Regions from separate parts of the Streptomyces aurantiaciflavus genome, predicted to be linked through region 3. Evidence: riboswitches for the same ligand, from Rfam matches in the RefSeq annotation. Region 3 holds a riboswitch; each other region holds the start of a gene.
What was found. A riboswitch is a leader RNA that binds a small molecule or an ion and turns the genes downstream of it on or off. The one in region 3 is predicted to bind S-adenosylmethionine.

Region 1 (4,273 bases), on a different contig from region 3:
GCCTGGGCTTCGGCTACGCGTGGGCCCGCTTCGACCGTCCGACGAGGGCCTGTCCGGCGGATCAAGTCGCAGGAAACCGGCGGTGACTCATCGGTGCGGGTGAGCGGGGCTTGGTGCGTCCAGCTGCAAGGCGGAGGAGGGCGTCGACGCGATGGGGGCCCCTCCCGCGCGAGCGAAGCCGAGCGTGGGGGAGTCGGCAACCGACGACAACGCCGCAGATGGGCGTGCCAAGCCCCGCGTCCGCGGCATGATCCGCCGGACAGGCCCTAAAGTGAAGGCCGCCCCAGCTCCGGCCCCCGAGGGAGAGAACCAGCCGTGATCACCGCGATCGTCCTCATCAAGACCAGCGTGGACCGGATTCCCGAGATCGCGGAGTCGATCGCAGCGCTGGACTCCGTCAGCGAGGTGTTCTCCGTGACCGGGACGTACGACCTGATCGCCATGGTGCGGGTGCGGCAGCACGAGGAGCTGGCGGAGGTCATTCCCGGCCGGATCAGCAAGATTCCGGGCGTGGAGGCGACGGACACGCACGTCGCTTTCCGTACGTACTCGCAGCACGACCTGGAGGCGGCGTTCGCGATCGGCCTGGACTCCTGACCGTCTGAACACCGTCTGAACACCGCCTCCGGAGAAGAGCGCCTCACACCGCCGGGACGCAGCGGCCGTCCTCCGTGCGGTACTGCCACCTGGCGCCGTCCCGGACCAGCTCCTTCACGGCGCCCACGAAACGCTCGACGTGCTCGTCCGGCGTTCCCGCGCCGAAGCTCACGCGGATCGCGTTGAGGGACTTCTCGCCGGGGGCCGCCTCGGGGGCGCCGCACTCGCCCTGGGTCTGCGGGTCGCTGCCGAGGAGGGTGCGGACCAGGGGGTGGGCGCAGAAGAGGCCGTCGCGGACGCCGATGCCGTACTCGGCGGAGAGGGCGGCGGCGAAGTGGGAGCTGTTCCAGCCCTCGACGACGAAGGAGATCACGCCCACGCGCGGGGCGTCGTCGCCGAAGAGGGACAGGACGCGCACCTCGGGGACCTCGGCGAGGCCTTCCCGCACCTTCTCGACCAGGTACTGCTCGCGGGCGACGAGCGTGTCGAAGCCCGCCTCGGTCAGCGCCTTGCAGGCGGCGGCGATGGAGTAGGCGCCGATGACGTTCGGGGAGCCCGCCTCGTGCCGGGCGGCGCTCTCGTGCCACTCCACGTCCACTCCCCCGTCCGCGCGCCGGGTGACCTTGCGGCTGGCGCCACCGCCGGCCAGGTACGGCTCGGCCTCGCGCAGCCAGTCGGCACGGCCGGCCAGGACACCGGAGCCGAACGGGGCGTACAGCTTGTGGCCGGAGAAGGCGACCCAGTCGACGTCGAGGTCGCGCACGCTCACGGGGTGGTGCGGGGCCAGCTGGGCGGCGTCCAGGACGATCCGGGCGCCGTGGGCGTGGGCCGCCGCGGCGAGCTCCCGCACCGGCCACAGCTCGCCGGTGACGTTCGAGGCGCCGGTGACGCAGACCAGGGCGGGACCGTACCCCTCTTGAACGGATGCGGTGCGGTCGGCGAGGGCGCGCTCCAGGGTCTCGACGGCCTGGCGCGGGGTGCGGGGGGCGTCGAGGTAGGTGACCCGGGCGTCCTTCCAGGGCAGCAGCGAGGCGTGGTGCTCGGTCTCGAAGACGAAGACCTGGCAGTCGGCGGGGAGCGCGGCGGCGAGGAGGTTGAGGGAGTCGGTGGTGGAGCGGGTGAAGACCAGCTGGTCGTCGGCTCGGCAGTCGAGGAACTCCGCGACTGTCCTGCGGGCGTTCTCGAAGAGGTCCGTGGAGAGCTGGGAGAGGTAGCCGGCACCGCGGTGGACGCTGCCGTAGTACGGGGCGTAGGCCGCCACGTCGTCCCAGACGCGCTGGAGGGCGGGGGCGCTCGCCGCGTAGTCGAGCGCCGCGTAGGTGACTTCGCCGCCCGTGACGAGCGGGACGGTGACATTACCGCCCAGAACAGGCAGCGGTGCACAAATGGCGCGGGTGGCGGCAGCGGTGGAGACGGACATGGTGAACTCCCGTGAAAGGCAGGCGGATTCACCACGCGAGCACACGTACGCGCAGACACCGCGGGCACGGCTCAGCGTGGGAGAAAAGGTGAAAGGGGATGCGGAGGCGGGGCTCTGCGGCCCCCCTTCGGGGGGCTGTCGGCCCTAGGGCCTGTTGCGAAAGTGGCGCCTGCCGCGCGACGCCCGGCACGCTCCCCCACTGCCTGAAGGGCGTGGGAGGTGCCCCCACTCGCCGCACCGCCCGAAAGCCCGAGTACGCCCAGTACGAGGGCTTCCGAGCGGCACGCCGAGAGCACGCACCGACGGCGACATCAGCCGCTCCGCGGCGGGCGCGCGGCCGCCCTTCGGGCGACGACGCCACTTTCGCAACAGGCCCTAGCGCATTCGCTTGCTCACGGAAGGCTCCTCGACGACCAGGACCCCTGGTGGTACGAGGGGTCCGCGCTTGCCGTGGACCTCGCTGCCCACGACCTGGTCTTCACCCGGGGCACCCCGCCACGGACGGAGGGTTGCCGGACAGTCGGCCGGGGCCTCATGACTGTCACTCATGACCTGAACAGGAACGTACGTGAAGTGATCGCGGTCCCGCAACTCGTGTCCGGATCGCGGGACCGCACCTCGGATGCCCTACGCGTTGCTGGCCGTCACCCAGCGCTCCAGCGCCCGCTTGGCCGCGCCGGAGTCGATGGACTCCGCGGCCTTCGCCATCCCGGCCCGCAGCTGCTCGGTGAGCGGTGCGTCCGTCGGGTCCAGGGCGACCAGCGCGGCCGCCGAGTTCAGCAGGACCGCGTCCCGTACGGGGCCCGTCTCGCCGTCGAGGAGGCGGCGGGCGACCTCGGCGTTGTACGACGGGTCGCCACCGCGCAGGGCCTCCACCGGCACGAGCTCGATGCCGACGTCCCGCGGGTCGAAGGCCTCCTCGGTGACCTTGCCGTCGCGGACGGTCCAGACGCGGGAGGTGGACGTCGTCGTCAGCTCGTCGAGGCCGTCGTCGCCGCGGAACACCAGGGAGGAGTTGCCGCGTTCGGCGAAGACGCCCGCGATGATCGGTGCCATGCGCGGGTCGGCGACCCCGACGGCCTGGGCGCGCACCTTCGCCGGGTTGGTCAGCGGGCCGAGGGCGTTGAACACCGTCCGGATGCCCAACTGGCCGCGGGCGGCGCCCGCGTGACGCAGCGCCGGGTGGAACTTGACGGCGAAGCAGAAGGTGATCCCGGCCTCCTCGGCGACCTCGGCCACCCGCTGGGGGGTGAGGTCCAGGTTGACGCCCAGCCTCTCCAGGACGTCCGAGGAGCCCGACGCCGACGAGGCCGCGCGGTTGCCGTGCTTGACGACCTTCGCGCCCGTGCCGGCCACCACCAGCGCCGACATCGTGGAGATGTTCACCGTCTTCGCGCCGTCGCCGCCCGTGCCGACGATGTCGACCGTACGGCCCGACACCTCGATGACGTTCGCGTGCTCGTACATCGCGCGCACGAGCCCGTTGATCTCCTCGACGGTCTCGCCCTTGGCGCGCAGGGCCACCACGAACGCGGCGATCTGCGCGTCGGTGGCCTCGCCCCGCATGATCCGGTCCATCGCCCAGGCCGTCGCGTCGGCGCTCTGGTCGCGGCCGTACAGCAGGGCGTTCAGCACCTCGGGCCAGGAACGGCCCGCCGCGGTGTCGCCTCCAGCGGGGGTCACAGCGCTCATAAGCCGCTCCTGGGTCAGTCCGGTCCCGCTCTTCGGGACACGCGTCTCAACAGGTCCACCCTATCCAGCCGCGGGCACGGCGAAGGGCCCCGTCCGAACACCGGACGGGGCCCTTCGTCAGTTGCGTGGCGACGCAGTGATCAGTGGTGGCCGTGGCCGCTCGTGATCTCCTTGTACTCCTCGACGGTCGGCTTGGCGATCTGGCTCTCCTCGCCGTAGTACGCCTTGCTCAGCTTGGCGCGGACCTTCTCCGAACGCTTCACCTTGCGCTCGACGCCGTTCTCGTCGACCGTCGGGCCGATCTCGGCCGGCGCGTACTGCTCGTGCGCGGTGAGCGTGTACAGCGCCTCCTGGCTGAGCGGCTCGTGGACCTCGATGTACTCACCGTGCGGCAGGCGCTTGATGGTGCCGGTCTCGCGACCGTGCAGCACCTTGTCCTTGTCGCGGCGCTGCAGGCCGAGGCAGATCCGCTTGGTGATGACGAAGGCCAGGACCGGTCCGACGAAGAAGCCGATGCGGACGAACCAGGTGACCGCGTTGATCGACAGATGGAAGTGGGTGGCG
Region 2 (4,273 bases), on a different contig from region 3:
GCGTGAGCCTGGGGCGCGCGCCGCGGGACGCGGCCGTCCTGGGATGCGCCGCGGCGGCACTCGTCGCGCAGGGGCTCGGCAGCGACCACGGGGACTTCGACCTGGCCGCCGCCGACGAGTTCGCGGCGCACCAGAAGACCCGCCCGTGAGGTGAGGCCGCACCTCCGGGCGTGACGAGGCCCCCGCAGACAACTGCGGGGGCTCGCTCGTGCCGCCGCGGCAACTCGGCGTGGAGCGACGACCGCCGCCGTACGCGGTGCGCGAGACGGTGGCCCGGGTGCGGCCGTCGTCCGTCGCGGACGCACCGCCCCGGGAGCGGCCCCATTCACCTGGTGGACACCCTCTTGACGCCGACCGGAGGCGGATCGACACTCGGATCCGGGAATCCTAGTGAACAGGTAGGGAAACATGGGGCGCCTTGAGCCGGTCACCAGCCGAGCAGGCCGCACGGCATGGTCGTCGCCCCTTCTCACCTCCCGCCGCCACATCGATCTGCTGCGCGTCTGCAGCGCGATCCCCCGGGGCTGAACCGGCCCGTCCCCGCGCCGAGCCGCACCGGCGGTGTCCCCCGGACGCCGTCCCGTCCGGCGCGCGCCGACCGGAGCCGCGCCCCCGTCCGACGTCGCATCCGCCGCGCGTCCGTCGCGCGCCCGCCCCCGGGGAGACCCATGTCCGTCACACCGTCGGCCGCCCACCCGTCCGTCCGCCCCGCCCCCGCCTTCCGGGGCCGGATCGGCCGTGACGCGCGCAGCGGCCACTACGCCGTGCCGCGCCGCTACCGCCTCCATCTGTCACCGGCCGATCCCGACGGGCTGCGCATCGCCGTCACCCATGGCCTCCTCGGCCTCGACCGGGCCTGTCCCATGACGTTCCTGCCCGCGGTCCCCGACTGTCCGGACGGCGGCCATGCCGTGCTGCGCCCGCTCTACGACGCCAGCGCGCACCGCTACACTGGGCCCGCCCTCGGGCCGGTGCTCAGCGACGACTGGTCCGGGCGGATCGTCTCCACCCACGGCCCCGACATCGCCCGCGATCTCGCCGAGCGCAGCGAGTTGGGGGTCCCCCCGGCCGAAGGCTGGGGGAAGTTCGCCGGCGGCCGGGCCACGCTGTACCCGTGCGGCGCCGAGTCGGAGATCGAGGCCGTCGAGCGGATGTGCGCGCGAGGCATCGAGGAGGCCGCGCAGCGCGCCGGAGCGGCCGGCGCCGAGGAGGCGGAGCGTGCCGCCGCCCTCGACACCCTGCTCGCCACGCTCGGCGCGCTGGAACAGGGACTCGGAACGCACACGTACCTGATCAGGGATCAGGTCACCGCAGCGGACGTCGAGTTGTGGGTCGCTCTCGTCCAACTCGACACCGTGCACCGCATCCATCTCGACGCCGCCGCCGTGCAGCGCATCGCCGACCACCCCGCCCTGTGGGCCTACGCGCGCCGTCTGGCCGCCCACCCTGCCTTCGGCGCCCACCTCGACCTCGACGGCATCGACCGCCGCCACCGCGCCCGCTGCCAGGGCCTGGAGGCCGCGGGAGCCGCCGTCCAGATCCTGGACTGGGCGGCCCACGCGACCTCCGACACGGGCGCGCGACCGCAGGTCAACCGCCCCTGAACCTGGTCCACTTCGTGGACCGACGTTGACATCCGTTCGGGCAGCTGTCTTAACTTACGGCTCAGAACGGTCATGAGCGTCAGCGACAAGCCCTGGCTTGCTGACCGGCAACCCTCGCACCGCGGTGGGGTGCCCCAGGTGACGACCGGACCGACGACGACTCGGTAAGCGCGAGGGCCCACCGGGCCGGAAGAGACGGGTGACGGACATGTACGCAGCTCCCAGGACGGCCGCGCGCCGCCCCCAGGGCTGCGTACGGCCGTCCGCGGACCTGCTCGTCGCCGACCGGGCAGTCGATCTGCTCCGTGTGAACAGCGCACTGTGTACCGCACCGGGCTGTGCCCGCTGTCGGGGCTGACGTCCCCCACAGCGGTCCCGCGTTCCTGACGAACACCGCTCTCGCGGTGTGTTTGTCCGCCCAGCCCCCGGTGCCCGTGCGTCTCCCTGTGTCCCGCCCTGCCGCCGAGCGGCCGTCGTGGCCACAGCGTGTCCGCCGTGTCCCGGGGCGTCCCGACTCCGCCGGAGCCCCTCATGAGCCAACCCCCAGGCGCCGCCGTGTCCCTCGCCGAGGCGCCACCGCCGTCCGACACACCGTCAAAGCCTCTTGCAGCACAGCGTGTTCTGCCCCTGCGGCGACCCGGCCGCTGGATCGCCACCGCGATCGTCCTGGTCCTGGCCGCCCAGTTCGTCCATGGCCTGGTGACCAACCCCTTCTACCAGTGGGACCGTTTCGGCTACTGGTTCCTGCGGCCGACCATCCTCGACGGGCTCCTCATCACCCTCGAAGTCGCCGCCTACAGCGCGGTGCTGGGGCTCCTCGGCGGCGTCCTGCTCGCCCTGGCCCGGCTCTCGAAGAGCCCGGTGCTGCGCGCGGTCAGCTGGACCTACGTCTGGGCGCTCCGCTCGATCCCACTGATCGTGGTCCTGCTGTTCCTCTACAACTTCAGCGCCCTGTACCAGACACTCAGCGTGGGCGTCCCCTTCGGGCCGGCCTTCTTCACCTTCGACGAGTCCCGGCTCGCCACCGACATGGTCGTCGCCGTCGTCGGCCTCAGCCTCAACGAGGCGGCGTACGCGGCCGAGGTCGTCCGCGGCGGCATCCTCTCCGTCGACCAGGGCCAGCACGAGGCGGCCGCCGCGCTCGGCCTGCCGAAGGGCTACCAGTTCAGGAGGATCGTCTGGCCGCAGGCCCTGCGCTCCATCACCCCGAACTACGTCAACCAGCTCATCGGCCTCGTCAAGAGCACCTCGCTGGTCTTCTACGTGTCGCTGCTCGACCTGTTCGGGGCCGCGCAGACGATGGGCTCCACCTACCCCGGTGACATCGTCCCGCTGCTGCTGGTCGTCACCGTCTGGTACCTGATCCTCACCAGCGTCGTGTCGATCATCCAGTTCTACGTCGAGCGGTACTACGCCCGGGGCGCCACACGCACCCTGCCGCCGACGCCGTTGCAGAAGCTGCGGACCGGTCTGACCGACCTGCGGGCCCGCATCCGCCGGGAGGCCGCCGTATGACCGCCGAGACGACTCAGAACGCCGCCGCCGTCGAGGTGCACGACGTGCACAAGTGGTACGGCACCCACCGGGTGCTGAACGGGGTCGACCTGACGGTGCGGCCCGGCGAGGTCACCGTGATCCTCGGCCCGTCCGGCTCCGGCAAGTCCACCCTGCTGCGGGTCGTCAACCACCTGGAGAAGCCGGAGATCGGCCACGTCAGCGTCAACGGCGAGCTCATCGGCGTACGCCGGCAGGGCGACCGGCTGAAGGAGCTGAGCGAGCGGATCATCCTGACCCAGCGCAGCCGCATCGGCTTCGTGTTCCAGAACTTCAACCTCTTCCCGCACCTGACCGTGCTGGACAACGTCGCCGCCGCCCCGGTGGCCACCGGGAAGCTCGACAAGGCGCAGGCCCAGGAACTCGCCCGCGAACTCCTGGACCGGGTCGGTCTGGGCGACAAGGCGACCGCCTACCCACGGCAGCTGTCGGGCGGTCAGCAGCAGCGCGTGGCCATCGCCCGCGCCCTGGCGCTGCGCCCCGGGGTCATCCTCTTCGACGAGCCGACCTCCGCCCTCGACCCCGAACTCGTCGGTGAGGTCCTCGCCGTCATCAAGGACCTGGCGAGGAGCGGCACCACCCTGGTGATCGTCACCCACGAGATCGGCTTCGCCCGTGAGATCGCCGACCGGGTCGTCTTCATCGACGGCGGCCGGATCGTCGAACAGGGCCCGCCCGCCGAGGTCCTGGACAAGCCGCGCCACGAGCGCACCCGGGACTTCCTGAGCAAGGTCCTCTGACCCGCCGGCGCCGCCGGACACCACTGCTTCCCCCACGTCACCTCACCACCCCCACCCCTCTCGTCACCATCACCCCTGCCCTCACCCTCTGCGAACGACAAGGACGGCCATGCCCCTCCACATCTCCCGACGCGCCCTGACACGCGGCATCACCGCGGCCACCGCCGTGGCCACTCTCGCCACCGGGCTCGCCGCCTGCGGGGGCGAGAGCGACGCCGCGACCACGACGGCCGACACCGCCGGCTCGGTCACCGTGGGCCGGCTGTCCAACGGCGCGGCCAAGGAGACCACCCTGAAGGTCTCCGAGGTGAAGTCCATCAGCGCCGAAGTGCCCGACGCCCTCAGGAAGAGCGGCAAGCTGGTCATCGGATCCGG
Region 3 (4,273 bases):
ACGTCCGCACCACCGTCGACCGCGATGAAGCCGTACCCCTTCTCCGCGTTGAACCACTTGACGGTGCCCTGAGCCATGCCTAACTCCCCTATTACTGGCCCTTGCACAGATCCACACTTCGCGGACCCGGGTCAGACCTCACCCCCCAGTTGATTGGGGGCGTGCGCCGGAACGCGTCGACCGCGGCTGAATGTATCTGTCCAACTGCCGTCTGCAACAGGTCAATCGGACGAGAATTCCGGACGCCAAGGGTCCGGAATATGGTGAGAATTCCCCCGAATTCAGGGCAAGTCGGGCTCCACAAAGGGAACGAAAGGCGCAAAACACCTGCACACTTTGGCTACTTCTCATCGCATGCGAAGCCGAAATTCCAGGGCGCCCGGCATGCGATGGGCGGCGCGTTCCCCAACTGTACCGCGCTCAACCACACAGAATTGCCCCCTCCGCTTCTCTCACGGAGGGGGCAATTCGATGAACTCTCGGTAATCGCTGTTACCGACGGTTACTACCGGCGGGTACTGAACCTCGGTCAGCCGCCCGCGACCGCCGGAATGATGGACACCCCGGCGCCGTCCGGGGTCGCCGTCTCCAGGCCCTGCTCGAACCGGACGTCGTCGTCGTTCACGTACACGTTGACGAACCGGCGCAGCTTGCCCTGGTCGTCGAGAACGCGCGCGGCGATACCGGTGTGGTTCTTCTCCAGGTCGGCGATGACCTCACCAAGGGTGGCCCCCTCGGCAAAGACCTCGGCCTGACCGCCGGTGTAGGTACGCAGGATGGTGGGGATGCGGACGGTGACGCTCACGATGTGACCTCCGGTCTGTACAGCGCCCCCAGGGGCGCGGGGCTGTGCTCAAGGTGCGGCTACCGCCGCGCGGGCGCGACCAGCCACGCACGGCCCGCAGACGAACAACTACGCGCTTACGCGAGACCAGCTTCCCGGAACGACTCCAGGTTGGGACGAATGGTCGCGGTCAGCCCGGTCCCGGCCACCGCGTCCAGCGTCTTGAGGCCGTCACCGGTGTTGAGGACGACGGTCGTGAGGCTCGGGTCCAGCAGCCCGCTCTCGATCAGCTTCTTCGTGACGCCGACCGTCACACCACCGGCGGTCTCCGCGAAGATCCCCTCGGTCCGGGCGAGCAGCCGGATCGCGTCGACCACCTGCTCGTCGGTCACGTCCTCCACCGCGCCGCCCGTACGCCGCGCGATGTCGAGAACGTACGGACCGTCCGCCGGGTTGCCGATGGCCAGGGACTTGGCGATCGTGTTCGGCTTCTGGGGGCGGACGACGTCGTGGCCGGCCTTGAAGGCGACGGACACCGGCGAGCAGCCCTCGGCCTGCGCGCCGAAGATCTTGTACGGCTTGTCCTCGACGAGCCCGAGCTTGATCAGCTCCTGCAGACCCTTGTCGATCTTGGTGAGCTGCGAACCGGAGGCGATCGGCACCACGATCTGGTCCGGCAGCCGCCAGCCGAGCTGCTCGCAGATCTCGTACGCCAGCGTCTTGGAGCCCTCGGCGTAGTACGGCCGCAGGTTCACGTTGACGAAGCCCCAGCCCTCGCCTGCCGGGTCGCCGATGAGTTCGGAGCAGAAGCGGTTGACGTCGTCGTAGTTGCCCTCGATGCCGACGAGCTCGCCGCCGTAGATCGCGGCCATGACGACCTTGCCCTGCTCCAGGTCGTGCGGGATGAACACGCAGGAGCGGAAGCCGGCGCGGGCGGCGGCGGCGCCGACGGCGCCGGCGAGGTTGCCGGTGGAGGAGCAGGACAGGGTGGTGAAGCCGAAGGCGCGGGCGGCCTCCAGGGCCTGGGCGACGACGCGGTCCTTGAAGGAGTGCGTCGGGTTTCCGGAGTCGTCCTTGACGAAGAGCTTGCCGGCGTCGACGCCGAGCTCGCGGGCGAGGTTGTCGGCCTTGACGAGCTGGGTCCAGCCGGGGTTGATGTTGGGCTTGTCCGCCACGTCGGCCGGGACGGGCAGGAGGGGCGCGTAGCGCCAGATGTTCGCGGGGCCCGCCTCGATGCGCTTGCGGAGCTCCTCCGTGTCGTAGGAGGAGAAGTCGTACGCGATCTCGAGCGGGCCGAAACACTCCTCGCAGGCGAAGACCGGGCCGAGGGGCACGCGGTGGCCGCATTCGCGGCAGCTCAGCGCGGCGGCGGGACCGAGGTCGACGGAGTTGGTGGTGGCAACTGTCTGCGCAGCCATGTGAGGCGAGGCCCTTTCTCCTCATCTTCCTCACGACGCATCTCGCCGTGAGACGGATTTGGCACCTTCCCTAGCCGGGAGCCTCGCCACTTCCGTGTGACAAGAACCGACTGGAGGGTTGCCGGGGCTTCATCGGGCCGTGTCCCTCTGCCCCTCTGGATGAGCGGTATGTGGTTGTGAACGCGGGCGACCCCCGGACATGCGATGGTCATCCGCGTTGTTCAAGACTGTAACCGAAGGCCAGGACAGTTGAGATAGTCGTCCGAACCGCGAGACGGATCACACGGTCACCCTCCGGGCACCGCGTGTGATCACGACAGTGAGGAGCCGCAGACCGTGCTGGAAGAAGTCGAGCGCTGGCTGGCCACCCGCTCCTGGTCCGTGACCGATCGTCCGCTCCACAGGATCCTGGCCGCCAAGCGGGCCTCGGGCCGGTCGGTGTCCGTCGTGCTGCCCGCGCTGAACGAGGAGGAGACCGTCGGCGACATCGTCGCGGTCATCCGTCACGACCTCATGCAGCAGGTCCCGCTCGTCGACGAGCTCGTCGTCGTCGACTCCGGCTCCACCGACCGTACGTCGGAGGTCGCCGCGGCGGCCGGCGCCCGAGTCGTCCACCGGGACACGATCCTCCCCCGGATCCCGAGCGTGCCCGGCAAGGGCGAGGTCCTGTGGCGCTCCCTGCTGGTCACCACCGGGGACATCGTCTGTTTCGTCGACGCCGACCTGAAGGAGTTCTCCTCCGACTTCGTCTCGGGGATCGTGGGCCCGCTGCTCACCGACCCGGACGTCGACCTGGTCAAGGCCATGTACGACCGTCCCCTGCGCGGCGCGGCCGGCCAGGGCGGCCGGGTGACGGAACTGATGGCCCGCCCCCTGCTCAACATGCACTGGCCGCAGCTGGCCGGCTTCGTGCAGCCGCTCGGCGGCGAGTACGCGGCCCGCCGCAGCCTGCTGGAACAGCTGCCGTTCCCCGTCGGCTACGGCGTGGAGCTGGGCATGCTGGTCGACGCGCTGCACCTGGTGGGCCTGGACGCGCTGGCCCAGGTCGACGTCGGCGTACGCAAGCACCGCCACCAGGACGGGCAGGCGCTCGGCCGGATGGCGGCGGCGATCTACCGCACGGCCCAGCTCCGGCTGGCCCGCGGGCACCTCGTCCGTCCCTCCCTCACCCAGTTCGAGCGGGGCGCGGACGGCTTCGAGCCGCGCACCTACTCGGTGGACACGGAGGAGCGGCCGCCGATGGCGGAGATCGCGGAGTACGCGGCCCGCAAGGTCGCGTAGCCGGGCGCGTAACACGGTGGGCAGGCCGTATACGGCTGGATACGACCCGTCCACGCAGTGCATCCGTACGTTTGAGCGGATCCGGACCGGGCTAGGTTGAGGCGTATGGCTTCCACGCACGGTGCTGCTGTTCAGGGTGCTCGAGGTGCTCAGGTGCTGGTCGCGTCCAACCGCGGCCCGGTCTCGTACGCCGTCCGCGAGGACGGTTCGCTGCACGCCAGGCGAGGGGGCGGCGGGCTGGTCTCCGGTCTGTCGGCGATCGGCCCGGACGCGGGCGCCCTCTGGGTCTGCTCGGCGCTCTCCGACGGCGACCGCGAGGCGGTACGGCGTGGGGTGGGCGAGTCCGGGGTGCGGATGCTGGACATCCCGGCGGACGTCCACGCCGACGCGTACAACGGCATCGCCAACTCCGTGCTGTGGTTCATCCACCACCTGCTGTACCAGACCCCGCTGGAGCCGGTCTTCGACGCGGAGTTCCGGCGCCGGTGGGCGTCGTACGAGACGTACAACCGCGCCTTCGCGCAGGCGCTGGCGGAGGAGGCGGCGGACGGGGCGGCCGTCCTCGTCCAGGACTACCACCTCTGTCTGGTCCCAGGCATGCTCCGCGAACTGCGCCCGGACCTGCGCATCGGCCACTTCTCGCACACACCGTGGGCGCCGGTGGACTACTTCGGCCTGCTCCCCGGCGACATCCGCGCGCAGCTCCTGAACGGGATGCTCGGCGCGGACCGCCTCGGCTTCCTCACCCGGCGCTGGGCGGACGCGTTCACGGCGTGCTGCACGGAGTTCA

Region 1: it holds a riboswitch for S-adenosylmethionine, as region 3 does, so the genes downstream of both, ACPT94_RS31590 (aminotransferase class V-fold PLP-dependent enzyme) here and thrC (threonine synthase) in region 3, are expected to answer to the same signal.
Region 2: it holds a riboswitch for S-adenosylmethionine, as region 3 does, so the genes downstream of both, ACPT94_RS36070 (amino acid ABC transporter permease) here and thrC (threonine synthase) in region 3, are expected to answer to the same signal.

Annotation. Positions count from the first base shown of each region.
Region 1 is NZ_JBNCAQ010000032.1:38,400-42,672, forward strand. It holds gene ACPT94_RS31580 (rhomboid family intramembrane serine protease) at 1-86, shown strand, start outside; gene ACPT94_RS31585 (Lrp/AsnC family transcriptional regulator) at 316-597, shown strand; gene ACPT94_RS31590 (aminotransferase class V-fold PLP-dependent enzyme) at 641-2,017, opposite strand; SAM riboswitch class IV at 2,454-2,570, opposite strand; gene trpD (anthranilate phosphoribosyltransferase) at 2,645-3,709, opposite strand; gene qcrB (cytochrome bc1 complex cytochrome b subunit) at 3,850-4,273, opposite strand, start outside.
Region 2 is NZ_JBNCAQ010000042.1:53,073-57,345, forward strand. It holds gene ACPT94_RS36055 (carbohydrate kinase family protein) at 1-149, shown strand, start outside; gene ACPT94_RS36060 (putative leader peptide) at 409-528, shown strand; gene ACPT94_RS36065 (glutathione S-transferase C-terminal domain-containing protein) at 669-1,604, shown strand; SAM riboswitch class IV at 1,673-1,781, shown strand; gene ACPT94_RS36070 (amino acid ABC transporter permease) at 2,136-3,119, shown strand; gene ACPT94_RS36075 (amino acid ABC transporter ATP-binding protein) at 3,116-3,898, shown strand; gene ACPT94_RS36080 (ABC transporter substrate-binding protein) at 4,008-4,273, shown strand, end outside.
Region 3 is NZ_JBNCAQ010000009.1:63,760-68,032, reverse strand. It holds gene ACPT94_RS12500 (cold-shock protein) at 1-77, opposite strand, end outside; gene ACPT94_RS12495 (ubiquitin-like small modifier protein 1) at 530-805, opposite strand; gene thrC (threonine synthase) at 922-2,202, opposite strand; SAM riboswitch class I at 2,221-2,368, opposite strand; gene ACPT94_RS12485 (glucosyl-3-phosphoglycerate synthase) at 2,539-3,483, shown strand; gene ACPT94_RS12480 (alpha,alpha-trehalose-phosphate synthase (UDP-forming)) at 3,589-4,273, shown strand, end outside.